3 regions of the Rhizobium sp. NFACC06-2 genome follow, and region 2 is predicted to be linked to each of the others. Evidence: predicted binding sites of a transcription regulator. Region 2 holds the regulator's gene; each other region holds the start of a gene.
The links. The regulator LexA, encoded in region 2, represses DNA repair genes until DNA is damaged. The targets are predictions, from matches to a motif close to TGTTCNNNNTGTGTTCNG.
Positions count from the first base shown of each region.

Region 1 (5,993 bases), on a different contig from region 2:
CCAGCATGCCGCCATCGATACCCAGCTGTTCGCGGGTTGTCTGGAAATTGGCGATTGCCGCCGGGCTGTTGAGCGAGAGCGGGCTCGGCAGGCCGGAGGAGCGCGACCAGAAAGCCGGGAATTCTTCCGAGCCGAAAGTGACGACCGGCACGCCGTTGGTTTCGAGAACCTCGAGCGTCTTCGGAATATCGAGAATGGCCTTGGCGCCGGCGCAGACGACGATCACGCCGGTCTTCGCAAGCTCGGTCAGATCGGCGGAGATGTCGAAGGTCTCTTCCGCGCCCTTGTGCACGCCGCCGATGCCGCCGGTGGCGAAAACGCGGATGCCGGCGCGGGCGGCAGCGATCATGGTGGCGGCCACCGTGGTGGCGCCGGTGCGGCGTTCGGCGATAGCAAAGGCGATATCGGCGCGCGAGACCTTCATGGCGTCAGTGGTCTGGGCCAGCGCCTCGAGCTGGTCCTTCTCAAGGCCGATATGCAGGGTGCCGTGAATGACCGCGATGGTGGCCGGAACCGCACCCTGATCGCGGATGATCTGTTCGACGCTTTCCGCCATCTCGATATTGCCGGGGTAAGGCATGCCGTGGGTGATGATGGTCGATTCAAGCGCCACGATCGGCGCACCGCGCTGCTTGGCGGCGGCGACTTCCTGAGAATAGACGATGGGCAGGAGCGGGGAGATAGGGCGGGTCATTTCATCTGTTCCAGTTTTTAAAAGCGGGTTCATGCCAGCATTTCAGCATGGGGAACAAGCCCCAACATGGCTTCGACACTGTCTTTTGATAGTTCGTGGGAGGTGGCGAAGGGCGATTGCACGGTGATGGCCGCTGCCGCCGCGCCTTGCCTCAACGCTTCCGCAATCGTCTTTCCCTCGGCGATGGCGGCGAGATAACCCGACGCCATGGCGTCGCCCGCGCCGGTCACGTCCTTCACCTCGCGGATGAGGGGCGGATGAAGGATCGCCGTCTCCGTCCTGCTGAAGGCCACCACCTCGCCTGCGCCGCGGGTGACGACGCCGCCGGAAAGCCCGGCCTTGCGCAGGATGTCGGGCCAGTCGCGGACATTGGCCGCCGTATCGCCGGTCAGCGCGCGGGCTTCCGCCTCGTTCATGAAGAGAATGTCGATATCGCCGAGCGCCGCTTTCAGCTTCACCGCCTTGGCGGGGGATATGGCGATGGCCGCCAGCGGCTTTTCGCAGGCGCGGGCGACGAGGCCGAGCGCCGTAAGCGTATCTTCCGGCAGATTGGCGTCGCAGAGCAGGATGTCGCTCGCCGTGATCGCCTCGCGCACGGCGCGTATCTTGAGGCGGCGCGGGGTGAAGAGCTTATAAAGGTCCATATCGGCAAGCGCGATGACCAGATTGCCGTCGCGCTCCAGAATGGCGGTGTAGCTCGGCGTGCGGCGGTCGAGGAAGGTGAAGGGCGTGTCTTCCACGCCCGCCTGCCTCGCGGCCTCCGCCACCGCCTCACCGGTCGCGTCGCCGCCGCGCGGGGCGATGATGCGGACCTGAAAACCGAGGCGGGAAAGATTGCGCGCGGCATTGAAACCGCCGCCGCCGGCCTCTTCCATCCAGGAGCCTGGGTTGCTGGCGCCGGGCGCCGTTTCAGTCTCGATCATGCCGCGCCTGTCGATGTGCGCGCCGCCCAGAACGAGTATTTTCTTCACGCTTGCGTTTCCCTCTTTGGCGGATGGAAAGACCGGACGATTCGGCCTAAACTGACGTCTTCCTGATCTCGCCTCCGGTTGACGGCAAGGGGCCGCGCACAGAAAAACGAAAGCAGAACAAACGACTTATCACTATTTGTTTTCAATATGCTGGCTTAGCCTTGTGAAACGAGAACAAATAGAGTACATACCGTTCCCATACTGCTACATTGCCTGTGCGGCTTCAATAACCTAAAGGTGGTTCGGATGGCACAAAATTCTTTGCGTCTCGTAGAGGATAAATCGGTGGATAAAAGCAAGGCACTGGAAGCGGCGCTCTCCCAGATCGAACGGTCGTTCGGCAAGGGATCGATCATGAAGCTCGGTTCCAATGAAAACGTGGTTGAAGTGGAGACCGTTTCGACGGGTTCGCTCAGCCTGGATATCGCGCTCGGCATCGGCGGTCTGCCGAAGGGGCGCATCATTGAAATTTATGGCCCGGAAAGCTCCGGTAAGACGACGCTGGCATTGCAGACCATTGCCGAAGCCCAGAAGAAGGGCGGCATCTGCGCCTTCGTGGACGCCGAACATGCGCTCGATCCGGTCTATGCCCGCAAGCTCGGTGTGGATTTGCAGGGCCTTTTGATCTCGCAGCCCGACACGGGCGAACAGGCGCTGGAAATTACCGATACGCTGGTGCGTTCCGGCGCGGTTGATGTGCTGGTCGTCGACTCCGTTGCGGCGCTGACGCCGCGGGCGGAAATCGAAGGCGAAATGGGCGACAGCCTGCCGGGTCTTCAGGCGCGTTTGATGAGCCAGGCGCTGCGCAAGCTGACCGCGTCGATCTCCAAGTCCAAGTGCATGGTGATCTTCATCAACCAGATCCGCATGAAGATCGGTGTCATGTTCGGTTCGCCGGAAACGACGACGGGCGGTAACGCTCTGAAGTTCTATGCGTCCGTTCGTCTCGACATTCGCCGCATCGGCTCCGTCAAGGAGCGCGAAGAGGTTGTCGGCAACCAGACGCGTGTGAAGGTCGTCAAGAACAAGATGGCGCCGCCCTTCAAGCAGGTGGAATTCGACATCATGTATGGCGAAGGCGTTTCCAAGACCGGCGAGCTTGTCGATCTCGGCGTGAAGGCTGGCATCGTCGAAAAGTCCGGTGCATGGTTCTCCTATAACAGCCAGCGTCTGGGGCAGGGGCGTGAAAACGCCAAGATGTTCCTGCGGGACAATCCAGAAACGGCCAATGAGATCGAACTGGCGCTGCGCCAGAATGCCGGCCTGATCGCCGACCGTTTCCTGCAGAATGGCGGCCCGGAAGCCGGTGACAGCGACGGTGACGACGGCTGATTTGGGTAAAGCTGCGGGGTGTTTTCCGCCCAGCTGCTGCGCTCGAGATAAATTGGCATAACAAAAAGGCCGTGCGATTTGCCTCGCATGGCCCTTTTTGTTTGTCGGCGCGCCTTCGCGGGCCTCCATGGCTGGACAGGGCCGGGTGCGGACGATAAAAGCCAGTGATTTTGCAATATAGCCATCCTTCGGGGTGGAAGTGATGGACTCCAGCTGTGAGCGGTGTGTGGGCATGAGCGGTGTGAATGAAATTCGGTCGACCTTTCTCGACTACTTCAAGAAGAACGGACACGAGATCGTGCCCTCCAGCCCGCTGGTGCCGCGCAACGATCCGACACTGATGTTCACCAATGCCGGCATGGTGCAGTTCAAGAACGTCTTCACCGGTCTTGAAAGCCGTCCCTACTCCACGGCCGCCTCGGCGCAGAAATGCGTGCGCGCCGGCGGCAAGCATAACGATCTCGACAATGTCGGTTATACCGCCCGTCACCACACGTTTTTCGAAATGCTCGGCAATTTCTCCTTCGGCGATTATTTCAAGGAAGAGGCGATCACCCATGCCTGGAACCTGATCACCAAGGAATTCGGCATCGACCGCAACCGTCTGCTGGTCACCGTCTACCACACCGACGACGAGGCCTTTAACCTTTGGAAGAAGATCGCCGGTTTCTCCGACGACCGCATCATCCGCATTCCGACCAGCGACAATTTCTGGGCGATGGGCGATACCGGCCCCTGCGGTCCCTGTTCGGAAATCTTCTACGATCATGGCGATCATATCTGGGGCGGCCCGCCCGGCTCGCCGGAAGAAGATGGCGACCGTTTCATCGAAATCTGGAACCTCGTCTTCATGCAATATGAGCAGCTGACGAAGGAAGAGCGCATCGACCTGCCGCGCCCGTCGATCGACACCGGCATGGGCCTTGAGCGTATTTCGGCGCTGCTGCAGGGCAAGCATGACAATTACGATACGGACCTGTTCCGCGCGCTGATTGCCGCTTCCGTGGAAGCGACCGGCGTTCCGGCCGAAGGCGAAAAACGCGCCAGCCACCGCGTCATCGCTGACCATCTGCGTTCGTCCGCCTTCCTGATCGCCGATGGCGTTCTGCCGTCGAACGAAGGTCGCGGCTATGTTCTGCGCCGCATCATGCGCCGCGCCATGCGCCACGCCGAGCTTCTCGGCGCGCGCGAGCCGCTGATCTACAAGCTTTTGCCGGCGCTGGTGCAGCAGATGGGCCGCGCCTATCCGGAACTGGTGCGTGCCGAGGCGCTGATTTCCGAGACGCTGAAGCTTGAGGAAACCCGTTTCCGCAAGACGCTAGAACGCGGCCTGTCGCTGCTCTCCGACGCCACTTCGACGCTGCACAAGGGCGACATGCTGGATGGCGAGACCGCCTTCAAGCTTTACGACACCTATGGTTTCCCGCTGGACCTGACGCAGGATGCGTTGCGCGCCCGCGAAATCGGCGTCGATATTTCCGGCTTCACCGATGCGATGGAGCGCCAGAAGGCCGAAGCCCGCTCGCACTGGGCCGGTTCCGGCGACAAGGCGACCGAGACCGTCTGGTTCGAGCTCAAGGAAAAGCTCGGTGCTAGCGAATTCCTCGGTTACGACACCGAAACCGCCGAAGGCGTCATCCAGGCAATCGTCAAGGACGGCAAGTCGGTGGATAGTGCGGCCGATGGCGAGACGGTGCAGGTCGTCGTCAACCAGACGCCGTTTTATGGCGAATCCGGCGGCCAGATGGGTGATACCGGCGTGATCTCCGGCGACAATGGCGCCTTTGCCGTTTCCGATACCCAGAAGAAGGGCGAAGGCCTCTTTGTGCATTTGGGCACGGTCTCCAAGGGCGGTCTGAAAGTTGGCGATGCCGTTCAGCTGACGGTCGATCATGACCGCCGCTCGCGCCTGCGCGCCAACCATTCCGCCACCCACCTGCTGCACGAGGCGTTGCGCGAAGTGCTCGGCACACACGTTGCCCAGAAGGGTTCGCTGGTTGCGCCCGAGCGCCTGCGTTTCGACGTTTCGCATCCGAAGCCGATGTCGGCCGAGGAGCTGAAGGTCGTTGAAGAAATGGCGAACGAAATCGTGCTGCAGAACTCGCCGGTCGTGACCCGCCTGATGAGCGTCGACGACGCCATTGCCGAGGGCGCCATGGCGCTGTTCGGTGAAAAATACGGTGACGAAGTTCGCGTTGTCTCCATGGGCACCGGCCTGCATGGCGCAAAAGCCAACCGTCCCTATTCCGTCGAGCTTTGCGGCGGCACGCATGTGGCGGCCACCGGCCAGATCGGCCTCATTCGCATTCTCGGCGAAAGCGCCGTCGGTGCCGGTGTGCGTCGTCTCGAAGCCGTAACCGGGCAGGGCGCGCTTGCCTATCTGGCCGAACAGGATGAGCGGGTGAAGGCGCTTGCTTCTTCGCTGAAGGTGCAGCCGGGCGATGTGCTGTCGCGTGTCGAAGGTCTGCTCGATGAGCGCAAGAAGCTGGAGCGCGAGCTTGCCGATGCCCGCCGGAAGCTTGCCATGGGCGGCGGTTCGGTGGATGCCGGCGCAAGCGACGTCAAGCAGGTCGCGGGCGTCAACTTCCTGGCGAAATCCATGTCTGGCATCGATGCCAAGGATCTCAAGGGTCTTGCCGATGAGGCCAAGGCCAATCTCGGCTCGGGCGTCGTGCTGCTGATCGCCGTTTCCGAAGACGGCAAGGCAAGCGCTGTCGCTGCCGTGACCGAAGATCTGACGGCCCGTTTCAGCGCTGTCGATATCGTCCGCACCGCTTCCGCCGCACTTGGCGGCAAGGGCGGCGGCGGCCGACCGGATATGGCGCAGGCGGGTGGTCCCGATGGCGCAAAGGCGCAGGATGCCATCGAGGCGGTGGCAGCGGCCCTGGCGGCCTAGCCAGTGGAAATTGAAAAGGGCGGGGTTTTACCCCGCCCTTTTGCTTTCGGTTCAAGCCTTCCGGTGCACGAACGGTTGGTGCAGGTCTTCCCGTCTTTCA
Region 1 is NZ_FMVA01000001.1:119,881-125,873, reverse strand. Features, by position in the region: gene F3H58_RS00690 (pseudouridine-5'-phosphate glycosidase) at 1-694, opposite strand, end outside; gene F3H58_RS00685 (carbohydrate kinase family protein) at 724-1,665, opposite strand; gene recA (recombinase RecA) at 1,912-2,997, shown strand; gene alaS (alanine--tRNA ligase) at 3,230-5,893, shown strand; gene F3H58_RS00670 (glutathione S-transferase family protein) at 5,991-5,993, opposite strand, start outside.
Region 1: recA (recombinase RecA) is a predicted target of LexA. The motif match lies at 1,836-1,853, and genes of this name have one in related genera.

Region 2 (5,993 bases):
GGAATTCCACCTCTGCTCCTCGCCTTCGGCCTCTCCGGCGCTGTCGCTCAACGCAGTCCGCCCGATCTGCTTGTTCACGAAGAAGGCAAGCTGGTAGCGCTTCTAGACGAGGGTAGGGTCTACACCACAAAAACAAGACCGCAGGGCTTCATCTATGAGCAATGGCAGAGAGCGCTGCTTTTGCCTGAGAAGCCGATCGCGCCTGTGGTTCTGAAGACGGGGATCCCGGCAACCACCGTTGCTCTCAGCGCAAGATCGAAGCTGGCGCCGGAGGACATGAAGGCCGTGGCGCGGGAGATGATAACGACGCTGAGAGATGCTGCGCCGGGCATTTTCACCTGCGGGACAGGCATTTGGTGTGTGGCGCGTGCGAAAAGCGGCGAATTTATCATCGTGCTGGAAGACGGCCGGTTTGCCGGGAAAGCCTGTGACATTGCCGATATCGTCATCGTCTCCCGCAGAACCTCGTTTGCGCAATGCCGCTCGGGCGCCCTGCTGCTCAGCCGCGACACATTAAGACGTATTGGCTCGGTAGAGATAAATTTCGCCGGCAGCGATCAGGCGGGGGTGGTGGGGCGGATGCGCGCGGCAACCGCCAGCACCGACAGGCCGTGGAGCGAACATCGCTTCTACGACTGGAAGAGCGGGCGCTTTGACCATGAGGTGCCTGAAGCCGTCACCCGGTTGCTGACGGCATCGCATTGAGCGCCGCCAGCATGATTTGTCAGGCCTTGGCGCGCAAATCCGCGGTCAATTCGCCAATGCTGCCGATTTCCTCTTCGTGCGGCAGATCGCGCCAGATTTCCTTCAGCCCGGCCTCATACCATTCGCGCATGGCGGGCAGGGCAAGCAGCCGGTCGCAATAATCCTTCGCCCCCGGCGAAAGATCAGCGCCATAGGTCTGGAAGCGGAACGCCACCGGGCAGAAGAAAGCGTCGACCGCCGTGAATTTCTGACCGGCGAGAAACGGTCCGCCGAATTTTGCAAGACCTTCGCTCCACAGCGAATCTATGCGTTTTATGTCGGCCGCAAGCCCGGCATTGCCGGTTTTGGGTTTTACGCGGATACCGACCGACATGGGGTAAAGATTGCGCAGCGAGGAAAATCCCGCATGCATTTCACTGGCCGCCGAACGCGACCAGGCCCGTGCCTGCTTGTCGCTTGCCCATACGCCCTGATGTCTCTCGGCCAGATATTCGGCAATCGACAGCGATTCCCAGACCGTCACGCCCTCATCAACAAGGCACGGCACCTTGCCGGTCGGCGAAAAGCTGGAGAAGGAAACACCTTCGCCGAAGGGAACGAGTTTTTCATCAAAGGCGATGCCAAGCGTGCGCATCAAAACCCAGGGCCGTAGCGACCATGAGGAATAGTTCTTGTTGGCAATATAAAGATCGTACATGGCGTTTTCCCCCGATGGAACGCGCATTTCTATACCTGCGAAGGGCCTAGGAATATCGCAAAGAATCCATGGCTCCCATAACGCCAATTGATGGACGGGCCGTCATACGCGACGGAACTTCGCAGCAACGAGCGCTTTTGCCAATTTCACAAAGAAAAGGCGCATCAATTCAACGGAACAATGCGCCATTCATTTCGAACGCCAAATCTGTCGCCCCTGAAAACCTATTCGGTGTCATGATGGCGGCGGTAGCCTCCAGTTATCAATGGTAACGACGGATCAATCCCACCAGCTTGCCCTGAATTTTCACCCGATCAGGTCCGAAAATGCGGGTCTCGTAGGCCGGGTTCGCCGCTTCCAGCGCGATGGATGCACCCTTGCGGCGGAAGCGCTTCAGCGTGGCTTCTTCATCATCCACCAGCGCCACGACGATATCGCCCGGATTGGCGGTGTTGCCGTTGCGGATGATGACGGTATCGCCATCAAAAATCCCGGCCTCGATCATCGAATCGCCTTTGACCTCAAGCGCGTAATGTTCGCCCGAACCCAGCATGTCCACCGGCACGGCCACATCATGGGTATTGTTCTGGATGGCGGAAATCGGCACACCGGCAGCGATACGACCCATGACGGGCACCGTGGCGGCTCCGGCGAAATCATTGGCGGGCGCCTTCGCGGCAGGGGCCTGTTCCGGCTCCTTCGGTTTTCCGAGACTGCCTTCGATGACGCTCGGCGAAAAGCCGCGCTGCGGCCTTGCGCCCGGCGTATAAGCCTCGGGCAGCTTGATGACTTCCAGCGCCCGTGCCCTATTAGGTAGCCGGCGAATAAACCCGCGCTCTTCGAGCGCCGTGATCAGCCGGTGGATGCCGGATTTGGAAGCAAGATCGAGTGCATCCTTCATTTCATCGAAGGAGGGCGGCACGCCGGACTCTTTCATTCGCTCATGAATGAAGAGAAGCAATTCCTGCTGTTTGCGCGTGAGCATGAGGAAAACACCCTTGAGAATCGTCGTTGGAGTCGCGAAACAAATACAGAACGAACACTATATGTTCCATATGTGTTCCGCAATCCCCTAAAATCTGGTTAAGCTTGGCTCGAATTTACATTTCGCAAATTGGGAGTAACCAAAGCTCCAGATGTCGTTCCTAGGCGAGACCCCGACGCGTCCCATTCGTTCCGCGTTTCAGGCCAGGGTGTAGATTGGGCTGTGCTATCGCGCGAAAACGACCGTCTTGTTCTTGTTGAGAAGCACCCGGTCCTCAAGGTGCCATGAGACCGCCCGGGCAAGCACGCGTCGCTCGATGTCGCGTCCCTTGCGGACCAGCTCATCCGGCGTATCGGCGTGGCTGACCGGCTCGACGTCCTGGCAGATGATCGGCCCTTCATCGAGATCGCGGGTGACATAATGGGCCGTTGCACCGATCATCTTGACGCCCCTCTCATGGGCTTGGTGATAGGGCTTTGCGCCCTTGAAACCAGGCAGGAAGGAGTGATGAATGTTGATGCAGCGCCCGGATAAGTATTCGGAGAAATTGTCCGATAGGATCTGCATGTAGCGGGCAAGAACGACGAGTTCGGTGCCCGTTTCTTCGATGATGTCCTTGATGCGTGTTTCCTGTTCGGCCTTGTTGTCTTTTGTCACCGGCAGGTGATGATACTTTATCCCGCCCATGAGCGTGAGGTTCAGGGCCTCGCGGGGGTGGTTGCCGACGATGCCGACGATCTCGGCATTCAATTCGCCAATGCGGTGGCGATAGAGAAGATCGCCGAGGCAATGGTCGAAGCGGGAAACGAGCAGCAGCAGCTTGCGCGGCGCACCTGCTGGACGCAGCGTGGCGTCGAGAGCGAAGCGATCGATCTCCTCAGCAAGTCCATTGCGAAAGCCTGCCTCGTCGCCGGCCATGGAGAAGGCGACGCGCATGAAAAACATGCCCGTTTCATGGTCGTCGAATTGTTGAGCTTCATAAATATCGCCGCCATGCTGTGCGATGCGGCCCGAGACCGCAGCGACAATTCCGCTTCTGTTGGGGCAGCGCAGCGTCAGGACGTAATTCATCTAAAGCCTCCTGGAAGATGGAGTTGCGGTTGGACTGTTGTCATAGCGGCGCCCACGCGGAGCCACGCCCCGTTTCCACGGGGCCGAGCGTCAGCACGAAGCGGTCGCGGATGTCACTGGATGGCGTGTTCGCCCGGCCCGAGATAACTCGCCATCAGAGCGGGATCGACGGCGAGTTCGCAAGCTGGGCCTGAGCGGCGCACTTCACCGAGTTCGACGAGATAAGCTTCGTCGGCAATTTCGAGCGCGGCGCGGGCATTCTGCTCGACCAGCAGGATGGAGACACCGGTTTGACGCAGGTCGGCGACGATACGCAGGATTTCGGCGACAATCAGCGGTGCAAGTCCAAGGCTCGGCTCATCGAGAAGTAGCAGTCTCGGCCGGCTCATCAACGCCCGCGCGAGCGCCAGCATCTGCCTTTCGCCGCCCGACAGTGTTCCGGCGAGCTGCTTGCGGCGTTCGCGAAGGCGCGGGAAGAGTGTGTAAACAGCATCGCGTGTCTCGTCGCGCTCCCGACGGGAACGCAGGAAGCCGCCAAGTTCGATATTGTCCTCAACCGTCATCGAGCCGAATAATTCTCGCCTTTCCGGCACCAGGCAGAGGCCGGCGGCAACGCGGCCCTCGATCGTCTCGGGCACCGGCGCGCCGTCGTAAACAATAGTCCCGCGCGAAGGCACGACACCCATGATGGCGTTGAGCAGCGTGGTTTTGCCCGCTCCGTTCGCCCCGATGACCGTGACGATGCTGCCCGATGTCATGGATAGCGAGATGCCGTGCACCACTTCCGCCCGGCCATAGGCAACGCGAATGTCTTTGATGTCGAGTAGATGTCCGCTCACGCTGCCCCCCCAAAATAAGCCGCGATCACGGCCGGATGTTGCCGGATTTCAGCCGGCTTGCCTTCGGCGATCAGGGTACCGAAATCGAGCACGACGATGTGGTCGACCAGCCCCATGACGAAACCCATGTCATGTTCGACAAGCAGGACGCTGACGCCCTCGGTCCGCAGTTTTTTCAGCAGCGTCGCGAGCTCCTGCTTTTCCCCGTGGCGCAGACCGGCCGCCGGTTCGTCGAGCAGCAGCAGGGTCGGGTTGAGGCAGAGCGCGCGGGCGATTTCCAGAATTCGGATCTGCCCGAGAGCGAGGTCGCCGGCGGGGCGGTCGCGATGGGCACCGAGACCGACGCGATCGAGCTGATGCGCGGCTTCGGCAAGCAGAGCCTGCTCCTGTTGTCGCTCCAGTCGCAAGAAGCTTCGGAAAACGCCGGCATTGCCGCGCAGATGCGCGCCGAGAGCGATGTTTTCGAGGACCGACATGGTCGGAAGGACCTTGGCGTGCTGAAAGGTTCTCGCGATGCCGCGTTTGGCGATGAGCCGCGGATTGAGGCCCGAAAGCGTCTGTCCCTGATAGGTGACGTCACCGCCCGAAAGGTCGAGGATTCCGGTGATGAGATTGAAAGTCGTGCTCTTGCCGGCGCCGTTCGGACCGATCAGGCCGACGATCTGCCCGGCCTTGATGTCAAAGCTGACATCGTTGACCGCCGTCAGCCCGCCGAATGTCTTGCGGACCCGGTCGACCCGGACCAGCGGACTGCCGGCTGCAGGCATGTCCCGCGTTTCGAGACCGGCGCCTGCCCGGCGGATGGCGCGCGGCGGCCGGGTCGGCAGGTATTTTTCCAGAAGCGGCCAAAGACCGTCGCGCGAGAGCTGCAGGATCAGCACGAGCAGCACGCCAAACACGATCATTTCCACATTCACCGAGGTGCCGACAAGGCCGGGCAGGACCCGTTGCAGCACCTCTTTCAGCACCAGCACCACGGCTGCGCCGAAGATGGCGCCCACGACCCGGCCCGAACCGCCGACGACGGCCATCAGCATATAGGTGATGCCCATGTCGAGCCCGAAAGGCGTCGGGTTGATCGAGCGCTGCATATGGGCGTAAAGCCAGCCTGACAGCGCCGCTACAACGGCTGCGAAGACGAAAACGGTCAGTTTGGCCTGCTCGATATTCACGCCGAAGGCCTCCGCTGCCTGCGAGCCGCCACGCAGGGCGCGAATGCCGCGCCCGACACGGCTGTCGAGCAGGTTCTGCGCGCCGATCGCCACGGCAATGACGAATATCCAGATCACGTAATAGATTGAGCTGCTGCTCATCAGCGGTTCGCTGCCGATGGACAGTGGTGGAATGCCCGAGATTCCGTCATACCGGCCGAGGAGCTCGACGCGACCGAAAAGGTAATAGATTGCCAGCCCCCAGGCGATGGTGCCGAGCGGCAGGTAGTGGCCGGAAAGCCTGACGGTCATCAGCCCCAGCGGCAGCGCGACGATGACGCCGACGAGGAGCGCCAGTGGCAATGTGAGCCAGGGTGAAAAGCCGTAGGCCGTGGTGAGGACCGCTGTCGTATAGGCACCGAAACCGCAGAAGGCCGCCTGGCCGAAAGAAGTCATGCCACCAACGCCGGTTAACAGCACGAGCCCGATGGCAACCAGAGACGCAAGCCCGATATTGTTCGCGAGCGTCACCCAGAATGGCGGGA
Region 2 is NZ_FMVA01000002.1:73,829-79,821, reverse strand. Features, by position in the region: gene F3H58_RS04720 (ComEC/Rec2 family competence protein) at 1-705, shown strand, start outside; gene F3H58_RS04715 (glutathione S-transferase family protein) at 725-1,402, opposite strand; gene lexA (transcriptional repressor LexA) at 1,665-2,387, opposite strand; gene purU (formyltetrahydrofolate deformylase) at 2,613-3,458, opposite strand; gene F3H58_RS04700 (ABC transporter ATP-binding protein) at 3,572-4,237, opposite strand; gene F3H58_RS04695 (branched-chain amino acid ABC transporter ATP-binding protein/permease) at 4,294-5,993, opposite strand, start outside.

Region 3 (5,993 bases), on a different contig from region 2:
TTCCGCCACGGTCATTGCGTTCCGGCCGGTCCTTGCGCTCCCCGCGATCGTGACGATCATTGTTGCGGTTGTTGCCACGGTCCGGACGGCCGCCATCGCGCTTGCGCTCGCCGTCGCCACTGCGATTAGCAGCTTCACGGTTTGCACCGTCACGATTGTCGCGACGGCCTTCGCCACGACGCTCGCCCTGTTCGCGTGCTCCTTCACCACGGCCCTGACCGCGATTGCCGGGACGACGGTTTTCGCCACGCTGATTTTCGTTGCGACCACCCGGACGCCACAGAAGAACGGGCTTGGGCTCGGCGGCCTCCGCGCCTTCCGGCACGGCCTCGGCTGCGACAGCCTCTTCGCTGGCAGCTTCCGCAACCGGCGCCTCGACAGCTTCGCCTTCGACAGCAGCCGCCGTCTCGGACACCTGTTCATCGGAAGCCGGCTCGTGTTCCTCGGTCTCGACGCTTTCCTCTTCAGCCGTCGCCGCTTCCGCGGCAGCCGGAGCAGAGGCACCAGCGTGGCTGGCGAGGAAGGCCTGCGCCTCTTCCGCCGTCACCTGATCGGCGCGGTAACCGAGGCCCTTCAGAATTTCTTCCATGTCATCAAGCGTCGCGCCGAGAATGGAAAGCATGGCGGTCGTTGTCGTGAAACGGCGACCGTCATAAGCGCCTTCCGGCCGCGGCTGCTGACCTGGCTTCCATTGCAGCAGCGGGCGGATGAGATCGGCCAGACGCTCGAGAATGTCGATACGCACGGCGCGCTTTCCGAGGAAGCGGAAACCGGCGAGCTTGTAGAACATGCGCTCGAAGCTGGCATCGGTGACGACCGAGGTACGGCCTGCGGCCAGCACCGGAATGAGGTCGCCGTAACCCGGCTTGCCGAGACCGTCATTCTTCAAAGCCCAGAGCAGCGTCACAAGCTCCGCCGGGGCGGGCTTCAGAAGCGCTGGCAGGAAAACGTGATAGGCGCCGAAACGCACGCCGTAACGGCGCATGGAGGCGCGCGCATCCTGATCGAGAGACTTCACGTCTTCGGCAACGTCGCGGCGGAACAGCACGCCAAGATTTTCCACGAGCTGGAACGCCAGACCCTTCGCCAGACCCTGAAGGTCTTCGGCGCGGGAAATATCGTCCAGCGGCTTCAGCACGGTCGCAATCTGATGATTGACGAAACGTTCTACGCGCGCCAGAGCGTGATCACGGGCATTGCCGTTCAGCTGCTCGTCGGCAAGCAGGATCACCCGCGGCTTCATGATGTTGTCGCCGGCCGAAAGGCGGGCAACCGGTTCGCCCAACCAGCGAACCAGACCATCGGAGCTCAAAGCGAGATCGCCATTTCCACTGGCATGCAGACGCGCGGCACGCGCCTCGAATTCGAGCGCAAGCGCCTTTTGCGCCGCAGCCTGCACGGCCTTCTGATCCGGCCCTTCCATTCCCGGCACCGGCGTGAACCGGAACCCGGCCAACTGGCCGACGTGATGACCTTCTACGAAGACATCACCATTTACACTGATTTCAGCTTCAAGCATCGCATTCTCTCTCAGGCGCCTCATGAGCACAGATGTCCTGCGATCAACAAAGCGTTTCGTCAACCTTTCATGTAGCGCATCGGACAATCGATCCTCGATTTCCCGAGTCTTTTCTTGCCAGTGTGTCGGATCGGCAAGCCATCCTGGGCGGTTCGATACATAAGTCCATGTTCTGATCTGCGCAATCCTCGCAGACAAGGTATCGATCTCTCCATCCGTCCGGTCGGCGCGACGCACCTGCTCGGCCATGAAATCCTCGTTCACCGCTCCGCGTTTGACGAGGTCGAAATAGAGCGTGGAGATCAGGTCCGCATGCTGGGCAGGAGCAATACGGCGATAGTCTGGAAGAGCGCACGCCTCCCAGAGTTTTTCCACCCGCGCATCGCTCGTCGTCACATCGATGATCTCTGGATAACGCGACAGATATTCCAGCGCCTGCTGGTCGATTGCCGGCAGGGCGCGCGAAAGTCCCTGGATCGCCGGCGCGGCATCGAGGCTCAGGCGCAGATTGGCGATGGAGGAAAAATCGAAATTTTTCGTCCGCCATTGCAGAACCTTCACCGCATCGAACTGATGGGTTTCGATCCGCTCCACCAGCTCGTCATCGAACGGATCGACACGCCCCGTGACGCCGAATGTGCCATCGCGAAGATGGCGGCCGGCGCGGCCGGCGATCTGGCCGATCTCGCCGGGATTGAGATTGCGGAACTGATAGCCGTCGAATTTGCGATCCTGCGCGAAGGCGACATGGTCCACATCGAGGTTGAGACCCATGCCGATGGCGTCCGTCGCCACCAGATATTCGACGTCGCCGGACTGGTAGAGCCCCACCTGCGCATTGCGCGTGCGCGGCGAAAGCGCGCCCAGCACCACGGCAGCACCACCGCGCTGGCGGCGCACCAGCTCGGCGATGGCGTAGACCTCATCGGCGGAAAAGGCGACGATCGCCGTGCGCTGCGGCAGGCGGGTAATCTTCTTCTGACCCGCATAAAAGAGCTGCGACAGGCGCGGGCGTTCCACAACGGTAATTCCCGGCAGCAGTTTTTCGAGGATAGGGCGCATAGTGCCGGCGCCAAGCAGCAGCGTTTCCTCCCGCCCGCGCAGATGCAGCACCCGGTCGGTGAAGATATGCCCGCGTTCGAGATCGCCCGCCAGCTGCACCTCGTCGATCGCAACGAAGGCGGCCGTCGTCTCGCGCGGCATGGCTTCCACCGTACAGACGGAATATTTGGCTTTAGGCGGTGCGATTTTTTCTTCGCCGGTAATCAGCGCCACATTCGGCGCACCCACCTTCTCAACGAGACGGGTATAGACCTCCCGCGCCAGAAGACGCAGCGGCAGGCCAATGACACCGCTGCCATGCGCGACCATCCGCTCGATCGCGTAATGGGTCTTGCCGGTATTGGTGGGGCCGAGAACGGCCGTGACACCGCGGCCGCTCAGGATCATGGGGCGAAAATTCAACGTACTATCCGCGAATCGACTTCATCTGCTTGCCGTGCGCCCGGCATTGCTGATGCGGGCCGCACGCACCACACATGGCAACGCCCGCAGACAAAGGCAATAGGCCTCACTCGCAAAGTGGCGCAGGGCGACCAGTCGACGGAATTTTCCGTTCAGATTCAGCTATTTGAACAAACAAAAAGAATCCGGCGAAAATGAAATCGATTCGGCTGCGGAACAGTCTGCGAACGAATCGAATACGAATCGCTGACTCGATGGAATTCAGCTTTTGTTCTCCGCAATATCTGGTTGGCGAAGGCGGAGATCGTACCAGATTATGAATCCGGATAAGTCCTTGGCCGGATTCGGCTTTACGGTAAAGCCGACGGGCAGAAAATCCCGGAATCGGCTGTCAAGCGGCAATCCCGGAAAAGCCCATCAAAAACATACAGAGGGGTCGGATCAAAGCGCCTCGCCGGCAAGCAGACGCGGCGCATTCGCATCCGTCGTGCCGGCTGCCTGACCGATGAAATAGGATTTGAGACCCGGCAAACGATCCACCACGCCGAGACCGAAATCACGCATGATACGGATGGGGCCAATATCGTTGGAGAAAAGCCGGTTCAGCACATCCGTCGTCACGCCCATCCGCAACGTGTCGAAACGCCGCCAGGACTGGTAACGCTCCAGAACGTTGAGTGAGCCGATATCGAGGCCGAGCCGGTCGGCCTCGACCACGGTTTCGGCGAGAGCCGCCACGTCCTTGAAGCCAAGATTAAGGCCCTGCCCGGAAATCGGGTGAATGCCGTGGGCCGCATCGCCCGCAAGCGCGAAACGCGGTGCAACGAAAGAGCGCGCCAGCATCAGACCCAATGGGAAGGCGCGGCGGGGACCAACCGGACGAAGAGGACCCAGCTTGTGACCGAACCGGCGCTCCAGTTCCTCCTCGAACACCAGATCGTCGGAGGCTACCAGCCTGTCGGCATCGGCCGTGCGTTCGGTCCAGACGAGCGAAGAGCGGTTTCCCTTCAGCGGCAGGATGGCGAAGGGGCCGGATGGCAGGAAATGCTCTTCGGCGCAGCCCTCATGCGGCCGCTCATGCTCAACGGTCGTCACGATACCGGACTGATCGTAAGCCCAGTGCACGGTCTTGATACCGGCCATGTCCCTGAGCGCGGAGCGAACGCCGTCACAGGCAATCAGCAATCGCGCTTCGAGCGTCGACCCGTCGGAAAGGCGAATGGCCGTCGACTGGGGACCCGCGGTAAAATCGGAAACACTGAGACCGTGACGGATTTTTATGCCAAGGCGCTCGCACAGGCCTCGCAATGCGCCCACCAGGGCGACGTTCGGAACCATATGGGCAAACGGCCTGCCTTCTTCCACGGCGCCGTCGAAAGTCAGGAACACAGGACGCACCGGATCGGCGGTCTTCGAATCGGTGACGATCATCTTGTGTATCGGCTGCGCTTCCGGCTCGATTTCATTCCATATGCCGAAAACATCGAGCATTCGGGTGGCTGCGGCAATAATGGCGGAAGCGCGAACGTCCTTCGACCAGACATCCTCGGGAGAGGCCTCAACCACCTGCACATCAAGATGCCGGGCAGCCTGCTTGATTGCGACAGCAACGGAAAGACCGACATATCCGCCGCCTGCCACCACTACGTCCAGCATCGCGCTTCTCCTCGAATCTTGTGCACGCATCATCGGCGCACTATAGACCATGTGACGTCTTCCTACAGCCGGAGCAGGCCGAAAAAATGTCGCATCCCTCGCAAACGTCAGACCCGATGGTCAATCTCATCGCCACACTCGATCTTGAGAAGCTGGAAGAGAACCTGTTCCGGGGCGAAAGCCCGCAGATCGGCTGGCAGCGGGTTTTCGGCGGCCAGGTCATCGCGCAGGCCCTGATCGCCGCGCAAAGGACGGTGGATAACGACCGTTTCGTGCATTCGCTACACGCCTATTTCATGCGCCCCGGCGATCCGCTGGTGCCTATCGTCTACCAGGTGGAACGCATACGCGATGGCGCGAGCTTCTGCACACGCCGGGTGGTCGCCATCCAGCATGGCAAGGCCATTTTTTCCATGTCGGCCTCGTTTCAGATTTTCGAGGATGGTTTCGACCATCAGATCAAAATACCTGACGTGACGCCGCCTGAAAAACTGATGAGCGAGGAGCAGATGCAGGCAGCCTTTCTTGCCAAGGCGCCCGCCTCTATCCGCAAATACTGGAGCAACAAGCGGCCGATAGAGATAAGGCCGGTATCGCTGACCCACTATATCTCCAGGGAAAAACTTGAACCCCAGCAGGATATCTGGGTTCGCGCCGTCGGCGATGTGCCTGATGATCCGCGTCTGCAATCGGCGATTCTCGCTTATCTGTCGGATATGACGCTGCTCGACACCTCCCTCTACGCCCATGGCACGACGATCTTCGATCCGTCCATTCAGGTGGCGAGCCTCGATCACGCCATGTGGTTCCACCGCCCCTGCCGGCTGGACGACTGGCTGCTCTACACACAGGACAGCCCCAGTGCTTCCGGCGCACGCGGTTTGACCCGTGGCAATATTTTCACCAGACAGGGTGAACTGGTCGCCTCCGTGGCGCAGGAGGGTTTGATCCGCAAAAGGGCAAATGATTAAATAATGTGCTTTTTCTGAAAATCGCACATTTAATAGACGCAAATTTTGGCGACAAATGCCCCTTTTTCAGACGCCCTTCATATAAGTTTTATATTTCAATACGTTAGATACACACTCAAAACTGGCACGCCCTTTGAATGTATGTCCGCAGTCGCTGTTACTGATCTGCCAGCGGCAGGAGAGTCGGCTCCGTGCCGAGGACAAAACAAAGGATGGGAAACCAGATGAAAATTGTGATGGCCATTATCAAGCCGTTCAAGCTGGATGAAGTGCGCGAAGCGCTCACCGGCGTCGGCATCCAGGGCCTGACCGTGACCGAGGTAAAGGGTTACGGACGCCAGAAGGGGCATACCGAGATTTATCGCGGCACGGAATATGCGGTG
Region 3 is NZ_FMVA01000004.1:141,779-147,771, reverse strand. Features, by position in the region: gene F3H58_RS09560 (helicase-related protein) at 1-2,968, opposite strand, end outside; gene F3H58_RS09550 (ubiquinone biosynthesis hydroxylase) at 3,425-4,750, opposite strand; gene tesB (acyl-CoA thioesterase II) at 4,726-5,610, shown strand; gene F3H58_RS09540 (P-II family nitrogen regulator) at 5,823-5,993, shown strand, end outside.
Region 3: F3H58_RS09560 (helicase-related protein) is a predicted target of LexA. The motif match lies at 3,196-3,213, and genes of this name have one in related genera.